DNA from 4 places in the Chryseobacterium lactis genome. Region 1 is predicted to be linked to each of the others. Evidence: riboswitches for the same ligand, from Rfam matches in the RefSeq annotation. Region 1 holds a riboswitch; each other region holds the start of a gene.
The links. A riboswitch is a leader RNA that binds a small molecule or an ion and turns the genes downstream of it on or off. The one in region 1 is predicted to bind cobalamin.
Positions count from the first base shown of each region.

Region 1 (6,148 bases):
CATCACCGGCAGCCCAGGATTTGCGGGAACCGGTATTCGGAGCATGACGGTAGGTTCTCAATGATTGCCCGTCTACAAAGGCTAATGAAACGGCATTGATCAGCTCATCCCGCGTTAGTCCGATCAGCTTTCCTACTACCGCCGTAGAAGCAAGCTTTACCAATAATACATGATCTAAACCTACTTTATTGAAGGAATTTTCAAGTGCAATTACTCCCTGGATTTCGTGAGCCATAATCATTGCTTCCAATACCTGTTTCATTTGTAAAGGTGCTTTTCCTTCTGCAATATGGGTTCTTGACAACCAGTCTGCAGTGGCTAAAATACCTCCTAAATTATCTGAGGGATGTCCCCATTCGGCAGCCAGCCAGGTGTCATTAAAATCCAGCCAGCGGATGATCGCTCCAATATTGAAGGCCGCCTGTACAGGATCCAGCTGAAATTGAGTACCCGGCACTTTGGCTCCATTAGGAACAATGGTACCCTTTACAATAGGACCTATCAATTTAGTGCATGCAGGATAAGTTAATGCTTCCAATCCGCAGCCAATAGTATCTAAAAGACAATAATGCGCCGTTTTCCAGGCTAAGTCATTTTTTATTTCATAGTTTAAAACATAATCCGCAATATCTGCCAATACTTTATCCGGTTGCGGTCTTTCATTTGAAATGTGTGAACTCATTGTATAGTTTTAATTTAGTGGAAAGTTTAAAGTGAGAAATGTTGATATTCCAGCCACTTTAAAATTCTGATTTTCAATTATTTTCTGTTGTTGATCGGTACAAATTCTTTATTTTCAGGACCTGTATAATTGGCACTTGGCCGTATTATTTTTCCATCTTGTCTCTGTTCGATAATATGGGCGCTCCATCCTGTTACTCTTGAAATGACAAATAATGGAGTAAACATAAGGGTTGGCACTCCCATTAAATGATAGGATACAGCAGAAAACCAGTCCAGATTCGGGAACATTTTCTTCTCTTCCCACATGATCGTTTCCAATCTTTCTGCAACATCAAAAAGCAACATATCACCAGCTTCTTCCGAAAGTTCCTTTGCGACTTTTTTAATCACTACATTTCTAGGGTCGGATATTGTGTAAACCGGATGTCCAAATCCGATAATAACTTCTTTACCGGCAATTCGCTGGCGAATATCCTGTTCTGCTTCGTCCGGAGAATTGTAACGGCTTTGAATTTCAAATGCCACTTCATTAGCCCCACCATGTTTAGGACCTCTTAAAGCACCAATAGCTCCTGTAATGGCAGAATAAATATCAGAACCTGTTCCTGCAATAACGCGGCTGGTAAAAGTTGAGGCATTAAATTCATGCTCTGCATACAAGTTTAATGAGATCTGCATAGCTTTTGTCCAGGATTCTGAAGGTTTCTTCCCGTGTAACAAGTGTAAGAAATGGCCGCCGATAGTATCGTCATCTGTTTCTACATCGATCTCTTTACCGTTGTGAGTATAGTGATACCAATACAACAAACCTGAACTGAAAGAAGCTAATAATTTGTCAGCAATATCCCTGGCTCCAGCCATATTATGGTCGTCTTTTTCCGGCTGAATACTACCGATTGCCGATACCATAGAACGCATGACATCCATAGGATGCGCTGCTGCAGGAATACTTTTCAGAATATTTCTTACGGAATGAGGCAACCCTCTTAAAGATTTCAACTTAGCCTTGTAATTTTTCAATTGCGCTTCGGTAGGTAAATGACCATATATTAAAAGATAGGCCACTTCTTCAAATTGAGTTTTCTCAGCAAGATCCAGGATGTCATATCCTCTGTAGTGAAGATCATTTCCGCTTTTGCCGACACTGCACAGAGCGGTATTGCCGGCTGCTACTCCTGAAAGGGCTACGCTTTTTTTTGGTTTGAAGGTTGGTTCATTACTTGTTGACATCATTATTCTTTTTAAAAAGGTTATCTAATTTTTGTTCATAATCATGGTATCCGATGCTTGTATACAATTCTTCCCTGGTTTGCATCGTGCTGAGTACATGAGCTTGTGTACCATCTTTCCGGATATGTTCGAATACATTTTGAGCCGCTTTGTTGGCTGCACGGAAAGCAGATAACGGATAGAGGATTAATCCTACTCCGGCATTTTTAAGCTCATCAACAGTGTACATCTTTATCATTCCAAATTCTGTGATATTGGCTAATACAGGAATTCCTGTAGCCTCTACAAATTTTCGGTAAAAACTTAAATCAGGAACAGCTTCTGCAAAAATGAAGTCGGCTCCGGCATTTTTATAAGCTACTGCTCTTTCTATCGTTTTTTCTAATCCTTCACCTGCAAAGGCATCTGTTCTGGCGCCAATTACAAAATCATCGTCCGTTCTGGCGTCTACAGCAGCTTTTAACCTATCCGACATTTCTTCTTTGCTTACAATTTCTTTTCCGGGACGGTGGCCGCAACGTTTGGCTCCCACCTGATCCTCAATGTGTAAAGCAGCAGCACCGGCTTTGATAAGAGATTTGACTGTTCTGGCTACATTAAATGCTGAAGGCCCAAATCCTGTGTCTACATCCACCATTAAAGGCAGATCGCATACGTTGGTAATCCGTTGGATGTCGATTAAAACATCTTCAAGAGTAGTGATTCCCAGATCAGGAATTCCTAACGACCCGGCAGCAACTCCTCCTCCTGAAAGGTAGATTGCATTAAAGCCTGTCTGTTGTGCCAGTAATGCATGATTGGCATTGACAGTTCCTACAATCTGAAGAGGGTTTTCTTTTTTCATGGCTTCCCGAAATCGTAATCCGGGAGACCCTGAGCGTTCATTTTTAGTCATTTTAATATGTATAATTTAGTTGAATAGATGTAGCAGAAAATTATTTGTATAGGGATAGCCGGCTGGAAAAACCGACCCAATTAAAATATGAATGAGGGCAAAAATTTAAACCTAAAAAGCTTATTTTAAATGATTTTCCTATCTCTACCTGATAATTCAGATCGGGATGAATGTAATATCGTGTTTGCATATCCTCAATTTTTTAATGGTTAAACCTGTAAAAATTCTTATTGAGCTTCACGATAACTTTAAGGGAAAAGAAAATTGAAGAAAGGGAAATACGATAAATAGACACAATAATGCAGCTTTACTGCAATATTTATCTAAAAACGAATAACATGATTAGAAATATTGTTTCACAATGTTATCTGTACCGTATCATACCTGACTATAAGCTTCAGACCGCGAAAGCATCGTCAATTCGAAATAGGCAGGTCTCCTGACTTGTAACAGTTTTTATCGTCCTTCCCATTTACCGGAGCAAACAGTGGACATGATTGGATAAAAACCTTGGTGTTACTTACAGTTGCGCGACAGTTCGTGATTTGCACACGATTCCCTTTTAATACACGGCTAAGTGTAACCAGTTTCGGTTGATAAAGAAGGTGTTAAGAACTCCTTGGTGGTAAATATAGCCATTTTATTGAAACAGCCGCACCGGGATTTGTTTTTTATTGTAAAAAAGCTTTAAACCATTGAAAATATGAGGGATATTTTGTTTTTATCTTTTGTTTTTATAAGTAAAAAGCAATCAATTTTGGAAATGTTTATAATTTTTTAACACCAAAATTATGCGATGAATAAAAGATGATAATGTACCTTTTATTTTTTTGAGCAAAATAATATTAAATATTTATGAATTTTTAAAATAGATTTCAACCTTTTGGATGATTCGAATTAAAAGTACTTTTTATTTATTCTTTTTGAAAAAGATATTCAATCTGATTTCAAGTTATAAAAATGACACTTCATCGCCATGAATATACACTTGGCTTACAAAACGTACAGATTGTATAATTAAAATAAGTTGCTTTGTCATGAAAAAACCAACAAAATGTCGAAGGAAAAGTATAATTTAAAAAGTAAGCTGGAATACACTTTTCTGGGAATCGGAACATTATGTTTAGTAGGAGTTCCGATTCTTTCTTTTATGGATTTTCCGGATAAGGCGGCCACGGTTTTAGTGATATTGATTATTGGTGAAGCTTTATTCCTCATCACCATTACTTTATCGGGAAAAGATTATATGGAAAAAATAAAAGAATCGCTGTCTGAATTCTTCTTTTTTAAAAGGAAAAAAAGATAAAAAAAGACAGAAAAAGTCGGTTAAACCACTTTTTCTGTCTTGCAAGAATTGTTATAAAGAAGATATATATACTTCTATTTTTGTTCCGTCATAATTAAAGGTTCCGTCTTCGTTCATTTTGCCTAAAACCCAGCTTAGATCTACAGCTTCATTCCATCCTGATCCCAGCTTAAAGCCATTTACAGATCGGATATAATCCATATTTCCTGTTGTAATTGCTGAATGAAAAAAAGTTTTATCTATTAATCTGTAGAATCCTACGGCCTTTCCTTTTGGAATCACGGAATATCCGTCCCATTTTTCTCCTCCTAAATAATTGAATTTTCTCAGCCAAGCCTGGCCGGTAGATTCTGCAAGTTCATTGGGACTTATACTGGCGCCTCGCATGTAGAGCGTGTAAGCTACTACATCATGACAAACTCCGGTGTTATACTTTACAATATTTTCTAAGCCTGAAAGAAGGGCATTAGCAACCGGTACTCTATCTGAAGAATCTAACTGAGCTTTTCTGGCTCCTTCTGGTGTTATGAATGACATATTAATATTTTTTTGGTGTATGTAAATATACCAATTTTAAATTAAATGTTTATTGAACAGCTATTTAAGACGTTCTTAGTTAACTTGTTTTTCTATAGTTGAAAATCGCGAGACCATTCAACACAACTGCGAATCCGATCAGATAAAAGAATTCATTTTTTACTTCGGAAAAACGGCTTCCTTTCAATACAATTAATCTTACGACTTTAATAAAATGTGTTACCGGAGTGAAGTTTGACATTATTATTGCCCAGTCGGGCATACTTTCGGTATTGGTGAAAAAGCCACTCATAAGCATGAAAATCATCATAAAGAAAAATGCAATGAACATGGCTTGTAATTGTGTATCAGCAAAGGTAGAAATCAATAGACCCAATCCCAGTAAAGCGATCAGGTAAACGGCAGCAAATGTGTATAGCGTAAGCAAGCTTCCTTCCGGAAAAATGCCATAAATTACATACATGACAATTAATCCAATGGTGAAAACAGTCATTCCTACAATCCAGAAAGGAATAAGTTTTCCGAGAATAAACTGCCATTTTTTGATAGGTGTTACATTGATCTGTTCAATGGTTCCGATTTCTTTTTCCTTTACGATATTGAGAGCGGTGATGAAGCCTCCGATCAGAGTAAGCAGCAATACGAGAATTCCGGGTACCATATAGTATTTGTACTCTGCTCTCGGGTTGTACCAATTGGAATTTTCAATATTGATTTTTGCCGGACGAACAGTTACAGTACCGTTGGGAGATTTAATGTTAACATCCAGGTTTGTATTAAAATCAGCAAGAACTGAAAGAAGATAACTGCCTCCAACCGAAGATTTTGTCCCGTTGATTGCATCTACAGAGAGATTGATTTTCTGGCTTCCTTCACGTACGAGATTACGCTCAAAACCCGGTGAAATTTCTAATACAACATCAGCCGTGCCTTCTTCAATCATTTTTAACCCTTCTTTATATGAATTTGGACCTCCTGCGAGTTTAAAATACCCTGAAGAGATAATTTTATAAATAAGCTTTTGAGAGTAGCTACTGTGGTCATGGTCAATATAGACAATATTGATATTTTTCACTTCAAAATTTGCGGCCAGTGGCATAATGATCAGCTGAACCGTAGGCATCACAAACATCATCGCCAGAATAATTTTATCCCTGAAAATCTGACGAAACTCTTTCTTTAATATAAATCTCATTGTTTTCATGACAAGCGGATTTTAAATTTCTTTAAAGCAAGAGTCAGTAAGCCCGCAGACATAGCTAATAAGACAAGGGTTTCTTTCCACACATAGCTGAAACCAAGGCCTTTCAACATGACCGATTTTACAATGTCGTAATAATACCTTGACGGAAGAATTCTTGAAATTACCTGAAAAATCCAGGGCATATTTTCGATAGGAAACATAAAACCTGTTAACAGCAAAGTAGGCAGCATCATCCCCATCATGGAAATCAGCATAGCCGTTTGTTGTGAATTGGTAAGATTGGAAATCAGCA
Region 1 covers NZ_CP033924.1:4,086,125-4,092,272, reverse strand. The annotation lists gene EG342_RS18150 (bifunctional 2-methylcitrate dehydratase/aconitate hydratase) at 1-682, opposite strand, end outside; gene prpC (bifunctional 2-methylcitrate synthase/citrate synthase) at 760-1,914, opposite strand; gene prpB (methylisocitrate lyase) at 1,901-2,809, opposite strand; cobalamin riboswitch at 3,222-3,412, opposite strand; gene EG342_RS18135 (transporter suffix domain-containing protein) at 3,864-4,115, shown strand; gene EG342_RS18130 (hypothetical protein) at 4,167-4,652, opposite strand; gene EG342_RS18125 (ABC transporter permease) at 4,732-5,856, opposite strand; gene EG342_RS18120 (ABC transporter permease) at 5,853-6,148, opposite strand, start outside.

Region 2 (6,148 bases), 2.3 Mb from region 1:
TCCATAAGGAGTTTTTATGATGGTTTCATAATCCGAATCAATAATTTTATTGGAAATAATCTGCTCGGTTTTTACATCAATAATTCCAAATGATTTTTTGTAGGTGTGGGTATTGTAATTGAATTCATTTCCGTAATAATACAGTTTGTCGTTAACAATCGTCATCTCATTAACGGCAAGATGAAAGTCTTTCTTGATGGTGCCTGTAGCAGCATCAATCAGAAATAAATTGGAAGGCACATTATAATAATCTCCTCTTGAGCTTACATATAAGTCACCGTAGTTATCTTTTTTAAGGCGATGAAGATTAATGGCAACGTCTATCTTCTTTGTCTCTGTAAAACTGTTTAAGTCTATTACCGAAACTGTTCTGTCATAGTTCGGAACCATATATCCACCGGAATTGGCCACAAAAAGCTGATTGCCTACAATTTCAATTTCTTCGGGCTGATATCCTACCGTTACTTCACGTTTTATGGCAAGAGAAGTGGTGTCAATTTCCACGACTTTTCCTTTTGGAGCATTGGGATTGATATCTACCGGACCAACATAGCTGCTTGCGTAGGCTTTTCCATCTTTAAATGCCAGATACCTGCAGTTCTGCAATGGAATAGATTTAATACGCTTAGCCGTTTTGGCATCCAGCACTTCAATTTTATTGGAAACATTAACCACAATATACAGCTTGCTTCCGTAGATCTTAATATCATTTCCTACATCGCCCAATTCTTTTACGACATCCGGATTAATTTCCGCATACATATTCCGATAATAGGTTCCCTTTGTATAATCGAAAAAATCCAGGGTGCATTTATTGCTTCCCATATTTCCTTCATTCAAGACATAGAATCCTTTTATAGCTGTGTTTTCAGCGGGTGCAAGTCCTTCCACCACCTCCATGGGGATTACAATTTCATCGGTACGGCAGGCAACAAGAGAAACCAGTGCAAAAAGTAAAAAGTAAATATTCAGTTTTCTCATAAGTTAAAGTTTAAGGAGAGCCTGAAGTTTCTTCCGGGCATAGGATAATTTTTGACAACATCATAATATTGATTAAAGACATTGTTCATTTCGAGATTGATTTTAAAAGGATGTCCGGCCAGGTTCATTTTCTTTTGAATAGAAAGGTCATGAGTATACCAGGGTTGTACAAAATTGTATTGAATATTATCCAGTTGTCCATCATAGCGCTTTCCGACATAGATAACACTGTAATTGAAGCTCCAGTCCTTATAATCGGCCATCATTGTAAAAGAACCGCTATGCAGAGGGGTATAAGGAATTTGTGCATTATAAAAGGTATCACCGGGATCAAGTCCATAACCTTTATCCGTTTTATCTTTAGCACTTTGATAGGTGTAGGATAATAAAGGTTTAAGCTTCACTACTCCCAACATGATTTCTGCCTGTGCATTAATATCAACTCCGATGATTTCTACCTTTCCAAGATTCAGCATCATCCAGCGGAACATGTTCGTCGTAGGAACTGCAACAATTTTATCCTTTACTTTGTTATAATACCCGTCTACTTTTACATAGAATCCTTTCAATATGGGATGATCATATTTTTTCTGATAAGTAAATCCAATGTCATGCTGAAAGGTAAATTCAGGTTCCAGGAAAGTACTTCCAACATTCGTATAATACAGATCATTAAAAGTAGGAAGCCTGAAAATCTTTTTGTAGAAAGCCCTTAGTGTAAGTTCCGGAACTGCCTCAGGCTGATAACTCATAAATAAAGCAGGCGTCCACTCTCTCCTGTCGTCGGGTCTTTTATTTTTTCTTACTTCTTCAAAAGTAAATGTACCCAGGAGACTTCCTAAAAACTTGAACCGATTCCACTGATAGGTGGTAGCCAATGCAACTAATGTTGTATATCGGGTTGGATAAGAAAAGTTCTTCAGGTCGGCATCCAGATTATTGTACTGAAAGTCTCCGCTTACACTAACATCCCAATTGGAATTTATAGAATATATATTGGAAGAGGAAAGATACACTTCCCGTTGGATATAAGTATTTTGTGAAGGGTAAACCGCTTGTGATAGTACAGTATCATTAAAATGGGTGTAATCATAAGCAAATTTTGCCTTGAGCTGGGTTTCGAATTTTGGAAACAGTTTTTTCCTCAGATTGGCTTGTACAAAGTAATTTTCATCAATCATTCTTGCTCCTCTCGCTTTAAAGCGGTTGTTGACAATAGGAGCCGGGATACCACGATCTGACAGATAGCCATATCCCCGGATGTTCCAGCTTCCGTTGTTTACAGTTCCGTTCACGGATGTTTCAAAACGTTTTGCTTTGATATCGGAATCATATCTTTTGGCAATGGTATCATTAGCCGTTTTTCCGTTAGGATATTTTCTGGTATAGCGATATCTGTAAATACCGTCACTTTGGAGAAATTCACCACTAAAACTTGCAGAAATTCTGGGTGAAATTTTTTGTTCCAAGCGAAAGGAAGGATTAAATAAATCAATGGAAGCACTTTTTGCCCTGATGACAAGATTCGTCTTTTTCGTTCCGGTAAATACAGGTGTTTTAGGTTGTAAATAAATAGATCCCGAGGAACCAAAGTCTTTGGCAGGTTGGAAAATTTCACTTTTCTGTCCGTTGTATAACGATATTTCTTCCAGGTCATCCAGAGAATACCGTCCCAGATCGACTAATCCGTTTTGAGCGTTTCCTAACTGAATTCCGTCATAAAAGACCCCAACATGCTGACTTCCCATGCTTCGGATATTAACCGTTTTCAATCCTCCTATTCCACCGTAATCTTTGATTTGCACTCCGGAAAAATACCGTAAGGCATCGGCAACTGAGTGACTGTTCAGTCTTTCCAATTCCTCACCCTGTAAGGTCTGGGCTGGGAGAATTTCTTTAAAATTCTTTTTATAAATATTGACAGCCTTAATTGCTTTTTCTTTGATACTGTCGTTTTTCTTCGATTGAGAAAATAGAAATTGAGAAGTCAACACAAATACTGTGAAAACGACTTTATGCAGTTGTAATGTAGTCTGTTTTGCCACCATTAGCTCATTTAGGATAATGATGACGCTAATGGATGTAAGAAAGCAACGACAAAGCACAGTAGTCACTGCACAGTATCATTGTTGTCCTAAGCTTTATTCCACGAAAGCGTCAAACGATTAATTTTCTGGCAGGTCTTCTGACTTACTCCATTTTTGAAATCCTTCCCATTACAAAACAGTGGATTTATTTTTCAAAAACTTTGGTGCGGAGCTTACAGCAGCGGGTCTGTTCCGGATCTTCACCGGATTCCCTTTTAAGAGCTTATTATGGCTCACCAAATTCCGGCAAAGATAGAAAATTCCGGCAAGATACAATGCGACGCAGAATAAAATGATTATCAAATGGATAAACAAAAAGATTCCGTTAAAAATATAACGGAATCTTTCATTAATTAAAACCTCGAATCCTGATTGTATTGAGTCGATTTACAAACGGTCATGAAGTGAGTTTCTACATAGATTATTTTTTCACAAATTCACGATCGCTCAATGTTTTCATAAACGAAATAAGGTTGATTTTTTCCTGTTCTGTAAGCGGTATTCTATTCCCATTCTGTTTAAAAACGGGATCCAGGTTATCGGCATTCAGAACCCCTTTATCAAAATAATCAAGAACAGCTCTCAATGTTGGAAACTGTCCAAAACTTCCGTAAGGAGCTGTATATTCCACATTCCGTAATGAGGGAACCCTAAAACTCATATAGTCTTCCGGAATTCCGGTAACTCTTCCACGTCCGGCTTCATTGGTATTCGGATTAACAGGAAATCCAATGTTTCTGAAACTCTGATCGGTAAATAACTCTGTACTATGACAGCTTACACACTTCTGTTGAAAAGTTACATAACCTTGTGTTTCACTTTCCGCAAATTTTTCATCTTCACCTCGCTTTATCTTATCATATTTACTGTTGGCAGAAACCAATGTATACTCATACTGAGCAATACTTTTATAAATTCTTTCAGGCGTAACGTTCTCATCTCCGAAGGTCTTTCTGAATAAATCTTTATAAATGAGGTCATCTTTGATTTTCCCGATCACCTCCAGAATGGAAGAACCCATTTCTTCATGGGTAATGATAGGTACCAATGGCTGCTTCTCCAATTGAAGAATATTACCATCCCAATTATAAAACTTCATAAACATCATATTCTGAACCGCCGGTGCATTTCGTAATCCTACTCTGCTCTGAATACCTATCGCCTGTGCATTATGATCCGCAAAAGCATTGGACTGAATATGACAACTGGAACACGAAATAGTATTGTCTGCGCTCAACCTCTTTTCCTGAAATAGTTTTTCACCCAGCTCAATACCATATTTTGTAGGCTTATTGGAACTCACCGACTTATTAAGTTCAGGAAATCCGAACGGAATATTGAGCGAAATCTCAGGATTCTCATTGGAAAGAGGCTCATAATAATCATTATTACAAGATATTAACAGGATGAGGACGGATAAAATACTGAAGATTTTTTTCATTTTAAAAGTAAAAAGAATGATGTTCTGATTTCTAGTTTTCAACACTGCTCACCGAAAACATCCCGGAAATATCCCCTGAACCATTGCCTCCAATGTTATCTACAAACTTCACCATCTGATTCGCTGTATGAATGTTGGGGGTTGCATTACCGTCCATCCCTGTTCCTGAAGTAAGAACGATGGTATTGATTTTACCGGTTAAAAGCTTATCAAAATCTGCTTTAATGGAAATTTTAGGAGCTTTATTATCAACAATAGCATTCTTTGGGAGGTCCAATGTAATATCTCTGTAAGCATCTACACCTTGCGTGTAGTTACCCTCAGAGCCTTTTATAGTGCTACCGGTATGGATTGACATTTGTTTATTGTCCGTACCATAAAACCCTTCCAGTTTCGTGAAACGATATCCTGCTCCCCATTCCCACATCATTTGAGTATCATTGGCTCCGGCAGTTGCATAAAATTTAGGAAATCTTAGCTGATCTAAAATATTAAGTTCTTTTTTTATACCCAAACCGAATTTTATCTTTTTATATTCTCCGGAAGGTATATTCCCTAAAATGTAACGAAGAGTTTCAGGTTTCGACTGATCCACCACAGTTGCTCCCTGATCCAGGTCATTTACTTTATAAGGGATTTCGTTTCCATCTGCTTTTACAAGACGGATATTACTGATTACATATTTCAATTCTGAAAAATGATGAAGTTGCCCTTCTGCGGAAGTATTTACAGTAGCTGTTCCTGAAGCTGCCTCGCCCAGTACAATCGTCTGATTTTTAAACGTATTATTAAATTCAAGAGTTACATTATTAGCGACAGGATTATCATCACTATTCTGACAAGAAGTTAATCCTAGTGTAAAAGCTGATAATAATAGATATTTTTTTAAATGTTGCATTGTTTTAAATTGTTTAAATTGTTGTTTTTTAATAAAGTAGAGGGAATCTATTTCACCATTTTTAAAAGCTGAATTTTAAAGAGGTAAAAATGTTTCGACCCATTCTTGGAATATTTCCCCAGTCTGCATAGGTGCTGTAATATTTGTTTAAAAGGTTTTCCGCTCCAATCTGAACTACTGTTTTGAATTGTTTAATCTTAAAAGTATAATCCATAGAGAAGTTCCAGATCGTATAAGCCGGTGTTTGATCTTCTCCATATTCCGGGCTGTAATTGAGCTGGATAAAGTCACCGTTAACAGAAGTTTGAAATCCAAAATTACGGTGCATAAAATGTAAAGAAGTCTGGTAGCTCAACGGGCGGATGAAAGGTAAATTTTTTCCGTTGTCATCACGGCCACGTGCATAAGTTAATGTTCCTTTCCAGTGCAGATCCTGGATAATATTGTAACCGGCATTCAGAGACATATTAAAAATAGTGGCATGGTCCAGGGAAGTATAGGCTTTCACTCCCACTGACTGATAATTCATCGGGCTTCCCAAGCTTAAAATCCTTCCAATAATATAATTCTGAATATAGAAATAGTTCACTTTGGCTTCAATGCTTATTTTATCATTTTTAAAACCTGCACTGGCATTGGTTTCATAGGAAATTTCATTTTTCAAATCCGGATTTCCGATATAATCATAGCGGTCAAAACTGTTATAAATATAATATCCATATCCTTCAGAAACAGAAGGAG
Region 2 covers NZ_CP033924.1:1,763,268-1,769,415, reverse strand. The annotation lists gene EG342_RS07575 (YncE family protein) at 1-981, opposite strand, end outside; gene EG342_RS07570 (TonB-dependent receptor plug domain-containing protein) at 978-3,029, opposite strand; cobalamin riboswitch at 3,140-3,324, opposite strand; gene EG342_RS07565 (cytochrome-c peroxidase) at 3,490-4,509, opposite strand; gene EG342_RS07560 (MbnP family protein) at 4,541-5,407, opposite strand; gene EG342_RS07555 (TonB-dependent receptor plug domain-containing protein) at 5,469-6,148, opposite strand, start outside.
Region 2: linked by a shared signal. The riboswitch ahead of EG342_RS07570 (TonB-dependent receptor plug domain-containing protein) and the one ahead of prpB (methylisocitrate lyase) in region 1 are both predicted to bind cobalamin.

Region 3 (6,148 bases), 1.4 Mb from region 1:
TGCAGAAGCAGAAAAACTGGGATTAAAAATATAAGTATAGCACAGCTATATTGTCAAAAGCTCCGGCGGGATTTCATCCCGCCGGAGCTTTTATTTTCAATCTAATTTATTGAAAATAAAGCCGGCCGGTTTCTTCGAAACCGGCCGGAAAAAAACACAAATGATGAAAAAAAATAAAAAATTATTGAGTGTACGCCGAAGCGTAACTTTTAGTTTTTATAGAAACCGTTAGTACCGATTCCTGCGGTAAAGTTTAACAATAAAGTACCACTGGTAGCATTGTAAATATTTACTTTACTGTCTGCTGTAAAGCTTGCATCAGAGGCAAAAATCTTACCGTCAATAACGTCAAATCCGTATACATTCCCTGTTGCCGTTACGATAGGAACTGTTGGAAGAGTTGTTGTTCCAATTGTCATTCCGTAGATTTTATTGGTATCGGTGATGAAATAGAACTTGTTATCAGCTGCTCTTAGCTTTTGAACCTTTGGAATAGCTGTAAGAGTTGTTGTAGTATATGTTCCATCCGCTGTATTCAGCTTATAAATATATGAATTGGTATTATCAGAAGCCAATGCATAAGCATTTCCCTGATAGGAAATAAGATCTCTGATAATTCCGTTTGTCGGAAGATTAATCACCTGACTTACGGTATTTGAAGATGGGTTTACCACAGTTACAGTGTATCCCGTTGGGATTGGGTTCCAGCTTGCATCATATCCTATTCCGTCAGTTTGTACAACAATTTTCCCTGCTGCTTCCACTACTTTTTCTGCAGCATTAGTAAAATCAATACTTTTCACAAAAGAGTTGTCAGCAACGTTATACACGTTAAGCTTTCTTTTTCCTGTATCAAAATTATTGTTGGTTACATAATATTGATTCCCGGAAAAAGCAATACCTCTGGCACCATCAAGATTAGTTGTTACTGTAGTTTGTTTTTTGAAAGTATAACGGTTTACAATATCAATTTTATTAGGAATATTAGAAACCAGATAGGCATTACTTCCGTTGAACCCAATCGTCTGAAGTACTTTTCCTAATTGTTCGTTATTTGCTGTTGAATACACTTTATTAAACCCATAAGACAGATTATTACTTACAAAAGAAACATCTGCAGTAGGAGTAGTAAATCCACCTTCATTAGAAATAAGAACTCCGTTTTCAAGAGTGGTTGGCATCGTAATCATTTCGCTGCTATCTGAGCTACAAGACACATTGAAAAGTAACATAGAAGCAAACGCAAGAGGTAAAATTTTTCTGATATTCATATCTAATTAATTTATTTTAAAAGTTGATATTGAGATTTACACTGTAATTTCTTTGTGGTAAAGGATAAGAAAGCATCGTGTAATAAGTTGTATTAAAAATATTATTCACCTTAAAGCCCAGCGTATAATTTTTATAAAATGTGAAACCGGCACCAGCATTCATTACAAAATATGGATCAAGTGCAGCACCTTTTGTTTCATTGGAATCTGTATAGGTACGTCCGTTAAACATTCCCTGTACATATACTTTCACAAAATCATATTGATAATCAATACTTCCTGTAAATTTGTGATAAGGTACGTACATCAGCTGTTTTTTAATACTAAGATCTGTAGATTTGGTATAAGAATATCCCAGATTCGATTTCAAAATATGTTTTCCAAACTTTTTTTCGTATCCCAACTGTGACTCCAACCCGTAAGATTCTACTTTTGCAGTATTAAATGCTGCATAATATCCGGCAAGTGTCGGAAGCCATCTGATCATGTCCCGGATATTCATATAGTACGGAATTACAGAAAGTTTAAAATCTCCTGCCATAAATTGGTTTCTCCATTCAAACTGATAGGATGTTTCAGGCTTCAGATCTTTATTTCCACCTTGTCCCCAGTACAGGTCATTGAATGTTGAAAATTTGAAATTTCTGGAAACATCCAACCCTACATGATACCAATCTACAGCATTCCATTTTCCTGAAAAAGAAAATAAAACGGGTGAACTTATATCCTCCACAAAATCCTTCTTTATTCCTGCCTCAAAACGCAAATCTTTTGTGGTGAAGTATCTTAATAATCCGGAAACAGAACCTATATTTCTGTGAACGTCTCCCACCATTGAAGTTCCTTCTCCGTTTCCTTTATTCAGCTGATATTCCGCGATGATATTGATATTCCATTTCGGATGTACGAAATAATTGAAATCATTTTTCACGATATAGTTTTTCCCGGTTCCTCCACTGGTATAAGGTTTGTCAATATTGCTGAAATATTGGAAATTCTCTTCCGTGTAAGCGGCTTTGAATGAGTTGCTGAATTTGGATTCATTCCAATCCCAGGAAACAAGACTTCGGATATTCTGAGTATGATACTTCGTTTTCGTTTCAAGATCTCCAAAAAAAACAGGATAATGCTGTCTTCCATTAAAGAATTCAGAAATCCATGAAATCTGATGATGAGGGGCAATTTTATAAGCTGTAGCTATATTGAAATTGGTATTATAATACTGTCCGTTATCGTTTGTATACGTTTTCCCTTCGTTTTCTACCTTATAATTATTCTCACTTGCTGAATAATTTCCGGAAGCCTTAAAGCTGAATTTATCATTACTGTAAGACCCTTTAACAAAGTTATTATAGGTACTAAAAGAAGCTGCTTCTGAAAATAAAGAACCATGAAATCCTTTGTTAAAATTCAGATCATTATTCAAATGAATACTTCCCCCGATGGCTCCACTTCCATAAATTACACTTCCTCCTCCAGCTTTTATTCCGATCTGATCATAGCCAAATAAGGAAATATTATTGATATCTCCCTGCCCTAAAAACATAGAATTTATATTGATCCCGTTCCAGACAAAAGCAGTCTGCTGGGCCGTGGTCCCCCTGAACGATGGAGAAGAAACAGCACCTCGTCCGTTTTCTTTAATATAGAGTTGTGACTGAAATCTCAGCAGGTCAGAAAGATTGGTGGAGTTTTTTTCGGCATCTTCAGTCGTAATGGTCTTTACAGGATGAAAAAGCTTTACTTTATTCATCTGACTGTCGAAAATATAAATAGTATCAATGGCCTTCTCCTGTCCAAAAAGAAAACAACCATACGATGAAAAAAGCAGTACTAAAGATCTTTTTATATCCATACTCTTTTACTTTTCCTCCGAAAGCAATATGTTTTTTTGATTATGATTCTGGCAGGTCTCCTGACTTTCGCTTTCTGTGCCTTCCCGTTTCAGACAGTGGCTTTTTACAGAAACTTTTGTTGCGATTTACAGTTGCGGGGACAGTCCGGGGGTTACACCCGATTCCCTTTTCATTCCAATATCCTGGAAACCAAAATTTTTGCAAAGATAGCTTTTTAAATGTATTAGACAAAAAGGAGAATATAGCTTGCCATACTCCGGATATTTACTGATCGGTAACAATAAAAAAGCTGCCTTCAATACTGAAAGCAGCCATTATAAAGTATATATCTTTTTTAAATTATTTACCTATAACTTCTGTAATTGGATTTCCAACATTTCCACTTGGGAACTGGATTTTCAATAAAGAAGAAACCGTAGGTGCAATATCCGTCATATGATAAGCTTTATTGCTTTCTCCGTGCTGCACTCCCCATCCCATAAAGATTAACGGAATGTGTGAATCATAAGAATTCCACACGCTGTGTGTTGTTCCCGTTTTAGAATATGGAGGAAGCATAGAGTCGTGAGAAATCAATTGAATATCTCCGCTTCTTTGTCTGTTGATTCCGTTGATGATTCTTTGTTTAATAGGCTCCGGAATACTTGACTCCTGCACTTTATCTACAGAAACAGCATATAAAACAGTAGGATCTTTTTCCAGTTCTTTTACCGCAAAATTTCTTACATCATCCAATTCCAGTTTACTATCTGCCAATACTTTTCTGTCAAAATATATCTGATAGTTATCAATAGCATTGATTAATTTATCTGCTCCAAACTTATCTTTCAGCTTTTGGTTAAGATTTTTTTCTGCACCTTCACCAAAGAAACCGGTGGTGATTTTATGCTCTTTAAGGAATCCTACAGAATGTGCTCCTCCGTGGTCAGCAGAAAGGAAAACAGTATACTCCCCTTTTCCTACTTTGGAATCAAGATATTTGAAAAACTCTGCTAAATCCTGATCCAGTCTGATATACACATCTTCTACCTCAATAGAATTAGGTCCGAATTTATGTCCTGCATAATCTGTGGAAGCCAGGTTGATGGCTAAGAAATCCGTAATATTATCTCCACCCAGTTTTTCACCTTCTACAGAAGCTTCCGCCAATTTCAAGGTCAATGTATTTCCAAAAGGAGTGTAACGAATATTATCTTTTTTTGTCTGATAATCCTGAGCTAAATTGCTGTAAGGGAATGTAGGGGTTTTTGCACTTCCCAGTAATCCTTCCCAGGCAGAATTATCAGGTGAACTTTCCGTATACTGATTGATCGGAAGTAAGGTATTCCAACCGTTTGAAACCAATTTTTCAGGCAAATTCTGAGAGTTGAATGATTTTACCCATTGAGGAAGATCATTCATATACCATGTACTGGTAATAAAATTTCCTGTACTGTCATCAAACCAGAAAGCCCCGTTTGGAGTATGTCCCGCAGGAAGAATAGAAGCACGGTCCTTCAAAGAAACCCCGATTACTTTCCCTTGGAAATTAGTGGCTAATCTCAATTCGTCAGTTACTGTGGTAGACCAAAGGTTTTTCGGAGAATGGCTTCCGATTTTAGCATTGGTAGTTCCTACAGGCTGCACACTTTCGTCTGCCGTACAATAAACTCCCTTACCTGTTTCCTTATCCGTCCAGTCGTTTCCGGCTATTCCGTGGATTGCAGGTACAGATCCTGTATAGATACATGTATGTCCCAAAGCCGTAATGGTAGGAACATAAGGAATATGTACATTGTTTAAAGAATATCCTGTGTTCAAAAGTCTTTTGAAACCATCATTTCCATACTTCCCGTAAAAACGGTACAAATAATCCCAACGCATCTGATCTACGACCAGACCTACGACTAATTTCGGTCTTTCAAGTTGGGTATTTTTGTTCTTCTGTGCATTGATTGTAACTACGGACAAGAAAGTAGCTGCCGCAATTGAAATGTTCCTAAGCATCCAAGTAAAATTTTTATTGATCACAAATTTAAGCGTTTTGAAAGTTTTGGAGTGTGAAATTTTATTTAATTTTGATATTTTACAACCGATCAACTTATTTTGCTATGGTTTTAGGAGTCTACTGGTATTTTAAATTTCCTGAAAATTTATATCATTTCAATTTTTTTAAATTCTTTGAAGGCTTCGGAGGCCACGCTGATAATGATGCTGAATTGATCGCAAAGGTCCGGGTTGATCATATTGATCATTTTATCCAAAAACTGGAAACTTTAAAAGAACATTTCAAAAGAACCTTTTTACAACTGAACATTGATGGAAACCAGCTTATCATAAGTATAGGAGACCATCAGCTTTTTGATTATCACTTCCAGTTTGCTCTTGAAATTGAAAATTTACTTAGTCGTGAAAATGCTGTATTGATAGAACCTGGCGATCCTTTTAAAATTCAAAATACCAAAGTCTATCATCCGGAAAGAGAGCAATTTAAAAGAATTGAATATAATTTCATCCAGATCGTTGGGTCAGACTTTAAAAAAAACAACGCAGAAATTCTTTCCATCAGAATCGACTGTAATTTACCCTTAGTATCTAAAAAGGATTTCCTTCATGACGTTGTCTTAATTTGTAAGGATGAAAACCTCAATATCTTTTATTACAACGATTACGATTTTGAAGATCAATGCAACCTGATGTTATTTTTCACTAATGGAAGGCAGTATAAAGACGGTATTCAAACCATTGATATCAATTCATTCGGGAATAAAATAAGATCTCTTACCCAAAAATATCAGTTTCATTTTGGCCATTTTGGTGGGTTAAAATACTATCCTCTTAACGGGCCTCATATTGAATTGATGGAGGATGAAAATTTTATTTTAAATTAATAATAATCAACACAGTATCACTATGATTACATTCAAATATGTTATCCTGTACGTAGAAAACGTAGAACAATCTATGAATTTTTATAAAAACACCTTTAATACCGAAATAAAATTCATCACTCCGGAAAAAGATTATGGAGAGCTTATTACG
Region 3 covers NZ_CP033924.1:5,461,082-5,467,229, forward strand. The annotation lists gene EG342_RS24365 (CCA tRNA nucleotidyltransferase) at 1-34, shown strand, start outside; gene EG342_RS24370 (YncE family protein) at 210-1,271, opposite strand; gene EG342_RS24375 (TonB-dependent receptor plug domain-containing protein) at 1,288-3,126, opposite strand; cobalamin riboswitch at 3,160-3,336, opposite strand; gene pafA (alkaline phosphatase PafA) at 3,467-5,113, opposite strand; gene EG342_RS24385 (hypothetical protein) at 5,218-5,997, shown strand; gene EG342_RS24390 (VOC family protein) at 6,020-6,148, shown strand, end outside.
Region 3: linked by a shared signal. The riboswitch ahead of EG342_RS24375 (TonB-dependent receptor plug domain-containing protein) and the one ahead of prpB (methylisocitrate lyase) in region 1 are both predicted to bind cobalamin.

Region 4 (6,148 bases), 1.2 Mb from region 1:
GTGAGAAGAGGGTAGAGGGTACCTTCCACAACATCCAGTTTTCCTTTTTTTAGTTCATCTATAAGGTCGGAAACATACATTTCACGATGATTGATGAGACTTAAAATACAGAATTCCAGAATTCCTTTTCGCATTTGCGCTTTGGTATTTTCAGTATTCATCTTTGATAAGTTTTGTTAATTAGTTATATTTTTAGAATAATACTCCTAGCTAGTTGAGCGTATTCTAATTTTACATTACAAAGATATGTAAATAAAATGGTATTATGCAATACAAAGTAGTGAAATTTTTAAAATAAATTATTTAATTATCTGTTAATCAGTGTAATAAATTTTGTACTGGTTTTTTTAAAAATAAAGAATTCTTTAAAAGAGATAGATTTTTGACTTAAAATGTAAAGGCAAATGCATCAAATGTCCAATTTTAAATTTGTATTGTAGCAGCAGATTCATTTCTTTCCTTTTGAAAAAACAGCTTTTATATCATGCTGAGAGATCCTATTCATCAATTATATTTTGAAATCGATAGTATGATTTGTATTTTTGTTATGAAATTTTTTTAACACATCAATCCATTTTTACTATTACTATGAAAAGATTTAATGTATATAAGAGTTTATCGACTCTTGTTTTATTGGGACCTTTATGTTTCGGACAATACAAATTTGAGGTGAAAAATGCCTCTAAAAACTATACTGTCATCATCAATGTAGAAAATTGCTACGATGGGAGGTGTCATGATAAAGGAACAGTAGAATTATTTGACAATAAAAACACCAAGGTTCAGACTTTTACTTCTGAAGAACTGGTTATAGAATTAAATGAAAATCAAAAACCTACATCCGGAAAGCTAATACAATTGACAGAGCAGCAAAGTCCTGTTATCATTGATGACTTTAATTTCGATGGAACGGAAGATATTGCGATAAGAAACGGAAATAACGGAAATTATCAAAGCGATTCCTACGATGTCTATGTATTCAATAGTACAAGAATGGCTTTTGTGAAAAGTAAAGAACTGACAGATCTTGCTTCTAATGCGCTGGGACTATTTAATGTAGATTATAAGAGAAAGCGTCTTATTTCTACAGGAAAATCCGGTTGTTGCAGAATTTTTACCACAGAATATGAAGTGGTTCCGAATAAAGGATTAGAGTCAGTATTAGAGAAAGAGGAAGATATGACGGAAGAAAGTCGTGTAAAGGTGATTACCAAAGAGAAAATAAATAATAAATGGGTGACTAAAACTAAAGTTTATCCTGCAGATAAATATAATAGATAATACAATGAAGATACAGAAAGAGATCGATTTTATTCTGGCCGTAGATGCTTTGAAGAACGTGCAGAGAAGAAATTATAATGCAGATGATTCCAGAAGAGAAAACACTGCAGAACACTCGTGGCAGATTATTATCCTGGCTCAGATTCTTTTTCCATATGCGAAAAACCGTGCGGATATTGATTTACTGAGAGTAATAAGAATGCTTTCAATACATGATCTGGTGGAAATTGAAGCCGGTGATACTTTCTTATTTGATGAGAAAGCCATGGTTGGAAAATTCGAGCGAGAAAAGATTTCTGCTCAAAAGATTTTCGGGATTCTGGATGAGCCACTGCGTACGGAATTCTTTAATTTATGGCTTGAGTTTGAAGAAGAAAAAACACCGGATGCTATTTTTGCATGTTCTATCGACAGAATTATGCCTTTCATCCTGAATTCTCACACTTCAGGAAAAAGCTGGACAGAAGCCGGAGTGACCGAAAAACAAATCAGAAATATGCTTGAAAATGCCATCAGCAGAGCATCAGATGAAATGGGTGAGGCTTTTGAATTGCTATTGAGCAGAAGTTTGGAAACAGAGAAAGTACAGAAGTAATTTAGAATTTAAATAATATATAGAGCCGACTATTTAGTCGGCTTCTTTCGTGTGAGAACTGTATTGAGTAAATAGTTTCGGGCGGCCAAAGGCCGCCCGAAACTTTTATTATAGAATTTGGATTGGCTTTTTAAATTCGTCAATCGCTACAAAAGTGAAATCCCCGACAATGGCTTTTTCTCTTTCATAAGAGTACATCTGTTCGGTGAAGATCTCAACGTTTACTTTCATACTGGTCTTTCCAACGTAAGAAACTTTTCCGATCAACTCAACAATCGTTCCTGCAGGTATAGGTTTTTTAAAATCGATTTTATCACTGCTTACCGTTACCACTCTTTTTCTTGCAAAGCGGGTAGCGGTGATGAAGGCTACTTCATCCATCAGCTGCATTGCTGTACCTCCGAAAAGAGTATCATAATGATTGGTTGTGTTCGGGAAAACTGCTTTAAAGATTCTTGTTTCGGATGCTTCAATTCTTTCTTCTGTAGTCATATTTCATTATTAATTAAAGCGAAATGAAATCTATTAAAACAACAGAATAATGACAGGAACCTTAGAAATCCCTGAAACATCCATCAGATCAATATAACTTCAGATCGCGAAAGTTGCTTGTTTAAGAAAAAGGCAGGTCTCCTGACTTGTAACATCTTTTATCTCCTTCCCATGCCTCGCACAGTGGATCTTTTTATAAAAGACTTCAGTTACTTTACAGTTGCGCGACAGTCCGTGATTTTCACACGATTCCCTTTTAATCTGCGGTTAAGCAGAACCAGTTTCTGTGATGAATAAGTGGTAAAACTTTTCGGGTGCAAAAATAATGAAATTATTCCGGATTATGATAAATAATCTGACTGATCACTCTTCCTTTTTTGATCGTCCAAAGAGTCGTATATCTGTATTCTCCCGAACCATTGGTCATATAAAGAAAGATATTGTCGTTGTCCAGAGCAGTTACCGCTACATTATTGAAATCCATCGTAGGCTGGAACATATTTTTGATAGCTTCTCTTACAAAAACGGAACCTCGTCCGGGTTGCTGAACTCTGATTGATTTAATTTCAGTCATTCCTTCCGGAAGATCATTGCCGATTCCCCAGGGCTTTATTTTATCAATAGTAAGGATTTTACCTTCAGCATCTTTTTCCTTTTTACGGTACCCGGCGTTGGAAGGGTACACATCGATAACGACTTTACTTCTTTGGGCCGTAGGGACTTTAGGATCAGAATTATCTGTGAATATCATTGATTTCCCGTTTTTAGATTTCGAAGGCGTGTATGCCGGAAGCTGATCGATATAGGCAATACGCTCTTTATTAACCATTCCTTCCTTATCAAGGGTTTCATACCTTACGAAGGGTTTATCCTCATCCTGTTTTTCAGGATATTTAATCCAGATCCACTCCGTTTCTCCGGGAGCGGGTTTTACGTAAACAAATACATCCCCTTTACGCATGCGGATTTTATCTACAATTTTTCTGTAGTTATCCTTATGAACGCGTACATTGGCGTATCCTTCTTCAGCTTTTACAACACCGAAAGGAACTTTATTCTGACCTTTAACGAATGCCAAAGAAAAAATGCTGAAAGCGGATAAATAGAATGCTTTGTTTACAGAAATCATCATTACAAATTTTTGATTTCCCAAATATATAAATTAAATGGACGAATTTAAAGAATAGTCTTTCCAATTTTTGCGGCGTAATCACCCAGGTTGGTCTCGTTGGTATTTGATAGAATAATGATACTTAAATCATTGTTCAAATAATGAAACCATACGCAATTTGCACCTTCTATTTTTCCATACCGTTCCATTCTTTTGTACTTTTTAACGTCTCGAATCCAGACACTGTATCCATAATCATCCAGACCTGGATTCAGAAGCTTGTCTAAAGTTTCTTTTTTGATGAGTTGATAATCAAAAAGAGCATTGTTAAATTTGATAAGATCAGATGTACAGGAATACATAGCACCCGCAGCAGAAAAGTCTCCTACATACATGGGAATATTTGGAATTAAATGATCAAGATTTTTATCCTTGTAATAAGGGGTTGCCAAATTCTCTATCAATTTATAATGAGAAATAAGCCCCGAATTGTACATTTTTAAAGGGATAAGGATTTTTTGACTTAGTATTTCTTCATAGGTCATTTGATACATAACTTCCAAAATTCGGCCTAGGATCATATATTCTCCATTATTATAATCAAATTTTGTTCCCGGTTTATTCACCAACGGATTGGAACAAAATTGAGTTACAATCTCTTTTAATTGATACGGTCTATTATAGAATCCTAATCCGTATTTTAAAAAATTTTCATCTCTTGCTGTGTCTGTATTTTTCATTCCGGAGGTATGATTTAATAACTGGTGAATAGATACCTTAGATCCAGCTTCCCCTTTGTAATCGGGTAAATAGTCAAGTATTTTTTTATTTAAATCAATTTTTCCTTGATCTACAAGCTGAAGAATTAGAACAGCAGTAAAGGTTTTGGTTATAGAACAAACCTGGTATTTGGTATCGTTTGTGGTCGGCGAATTGAAAGACCGCTCAGCGACACCAAAACTTTTATGATAAATTATTTTTGAATCTTTTTGAATTAAAACCGTTCCATTAAATTGATTCTCAAGGGCATATTTTTCAACAAATTGTCCTACTTTTTGGGCTTGCCCGAAAGCAGAATGACAAAATAGTGAGAGAAGTACAATAATTAATATTTTAGGCATTTTAATGAGTTTATTGAGTAGGATTTTTCACCGATGATCATTTTGCATTCTAAGAAAAATGATTGCTTTTGAGTGATTCATTAATCTATTTCTTATGATGACTAATGTACTAATTTATTGATCGTCTGCAAATTATTATTTCTAGGGTTAATAAATTAGTAATATAGTTTTCTTTTGATAAATAAGACCTAAGATTGATTAATCCGGGCTATAAAATGGCAAAAAGATGCTGTCCGGTGGAACTTCGCAACATGATAAACAATAATCCTTATAAAAGTTTTAAATATAAAAAGGTCGGAATTTCTTCCGACCCCAGCTGGTTTAACAGCTTTTTTTATTTTTTAAACTGAGTTAAATTCGTTCTAACTCATCTGCATTAATCGTAGTCTTGAATGTTCCGTAGTTGACAATCACTTTGTTTCGGGAGATTTTCTCAATCGTTCCTACGCTGGTACTTCCCGTAATACGGACACGTTGTCCTATCTTCATCCATACCGCACGGTCGCTTTTGCGTTTTTCCTCTAACTTTTCATTGGTTTCTGCAATTTTTTCAATCACTTCTTCCTTTTTAAGTTGTTGCGTAATCTTCCTTTTAACAACCTGCAGACGTTTGGATTCATCCTGATCACTTCCCAGTTTTCTGAATTTTTCCTGTTCAAGAAGCTTTACAAAATCTTTTACAACATCCTTCCTTGATTTTCCTTTGGTATAGCTGTCGATGAAGGTTTCAATTTTGTTTCCGAACTGAAGTTTGCGGTGTTCTTCTTCATATAATTTCTGGAAATTGAATAACTTCTGCTGAAGCTGATCATTCAGTTTCTGAAGGTTATCACGTTTATCTTCTACGGATTCTTTTCTTTCTGCAAGGTCAGATTTCAGTTTTTCAACCTCATATTTTTCCTGCTGAAGCTTTACAATCGTTTTATCAAGATTCACAATATCATGCTCCACTTTTTTCTTTGCCGAATGAATGATAAATCTTGGGATTTTATTCTTTTCCGCTACTTCAAAGGTAAATGAGCTTCCTGCCTGACCAACTTCCAGTTTATACATGGGTTCCAGCGTTTCTTCGTTGAAAAGCATTGCTGCATTCTCTGCATTCGGAAGTTGCTCTATAACCAGTTTAATATTGGTATAGTGAGTCGTAATGATTGCAAAACTCTTTTTGTCATAGAAGTATTCCATAAAGCTTTCTGCCAGAGCACCTCCAAGCTCAGGATCAGAACCGGTTCCGAACTCATCAATCAGTAAAAGCGTGTCTGAATCGGCCTCACGGATAATTCCTGACATTTTCTTCAATCGGGATGAATAGGTCGATAGATGATTCTCAATGGATTGGTTGTCACCGATATCCGTCATCATTTTTTCAAAGAAAAACATTTCAGACTTAGGATGTACAGGAACCAGAATACCACTTTGGATCATCAGTTGCAACAATCCTACGGTTTTCAGTGTGATGGATTTCCCGCCGGCATTAGGACCGGAAATACAGATAATTCTGTTATGTTCCGTCAAGGCTAAGGTTTGAGGATAAATCGTTTTATTTTC
Region 4 covers NZ_CP033924.1:5,277,286-5,283,433, reverse strand. The annotation lists gene EG342_RS23545 (PadR family transcriptional regulator) at 1-161, opposite strand, end outside; gene EG342_RS23540 (XAC2610-related protein) at 589-1,281, shown strand; gene EG342_RS23535 (HD domain-containing protein) at 1,286-1,876, shown strand; gene EG342_RS23530 (acyl-CoA thioesterase) at 1,985-2,368, opposite strand; cobalamin riboswitch at 2,483-2,665, opposite strand; gene EG342_RS23525 (hypothetical protein) at 2,700-3,500, opposite strand; gene EG342_RS23520 (serine hydrolase domain-containing protein) at 3,545-4,600, opposite strand; gene EG342_RS23515 (endonuclease MutS2) at 4,952-6,148, opposite strand, start outside.
Region 4: linked by a shared signal. The riboswitch ahead of EG342_RS23530 (acyl-CoA thioesterase) and the one ahead of prpB (methylisocitrate lyase) in region 1 are both predicted to bind cobalamin.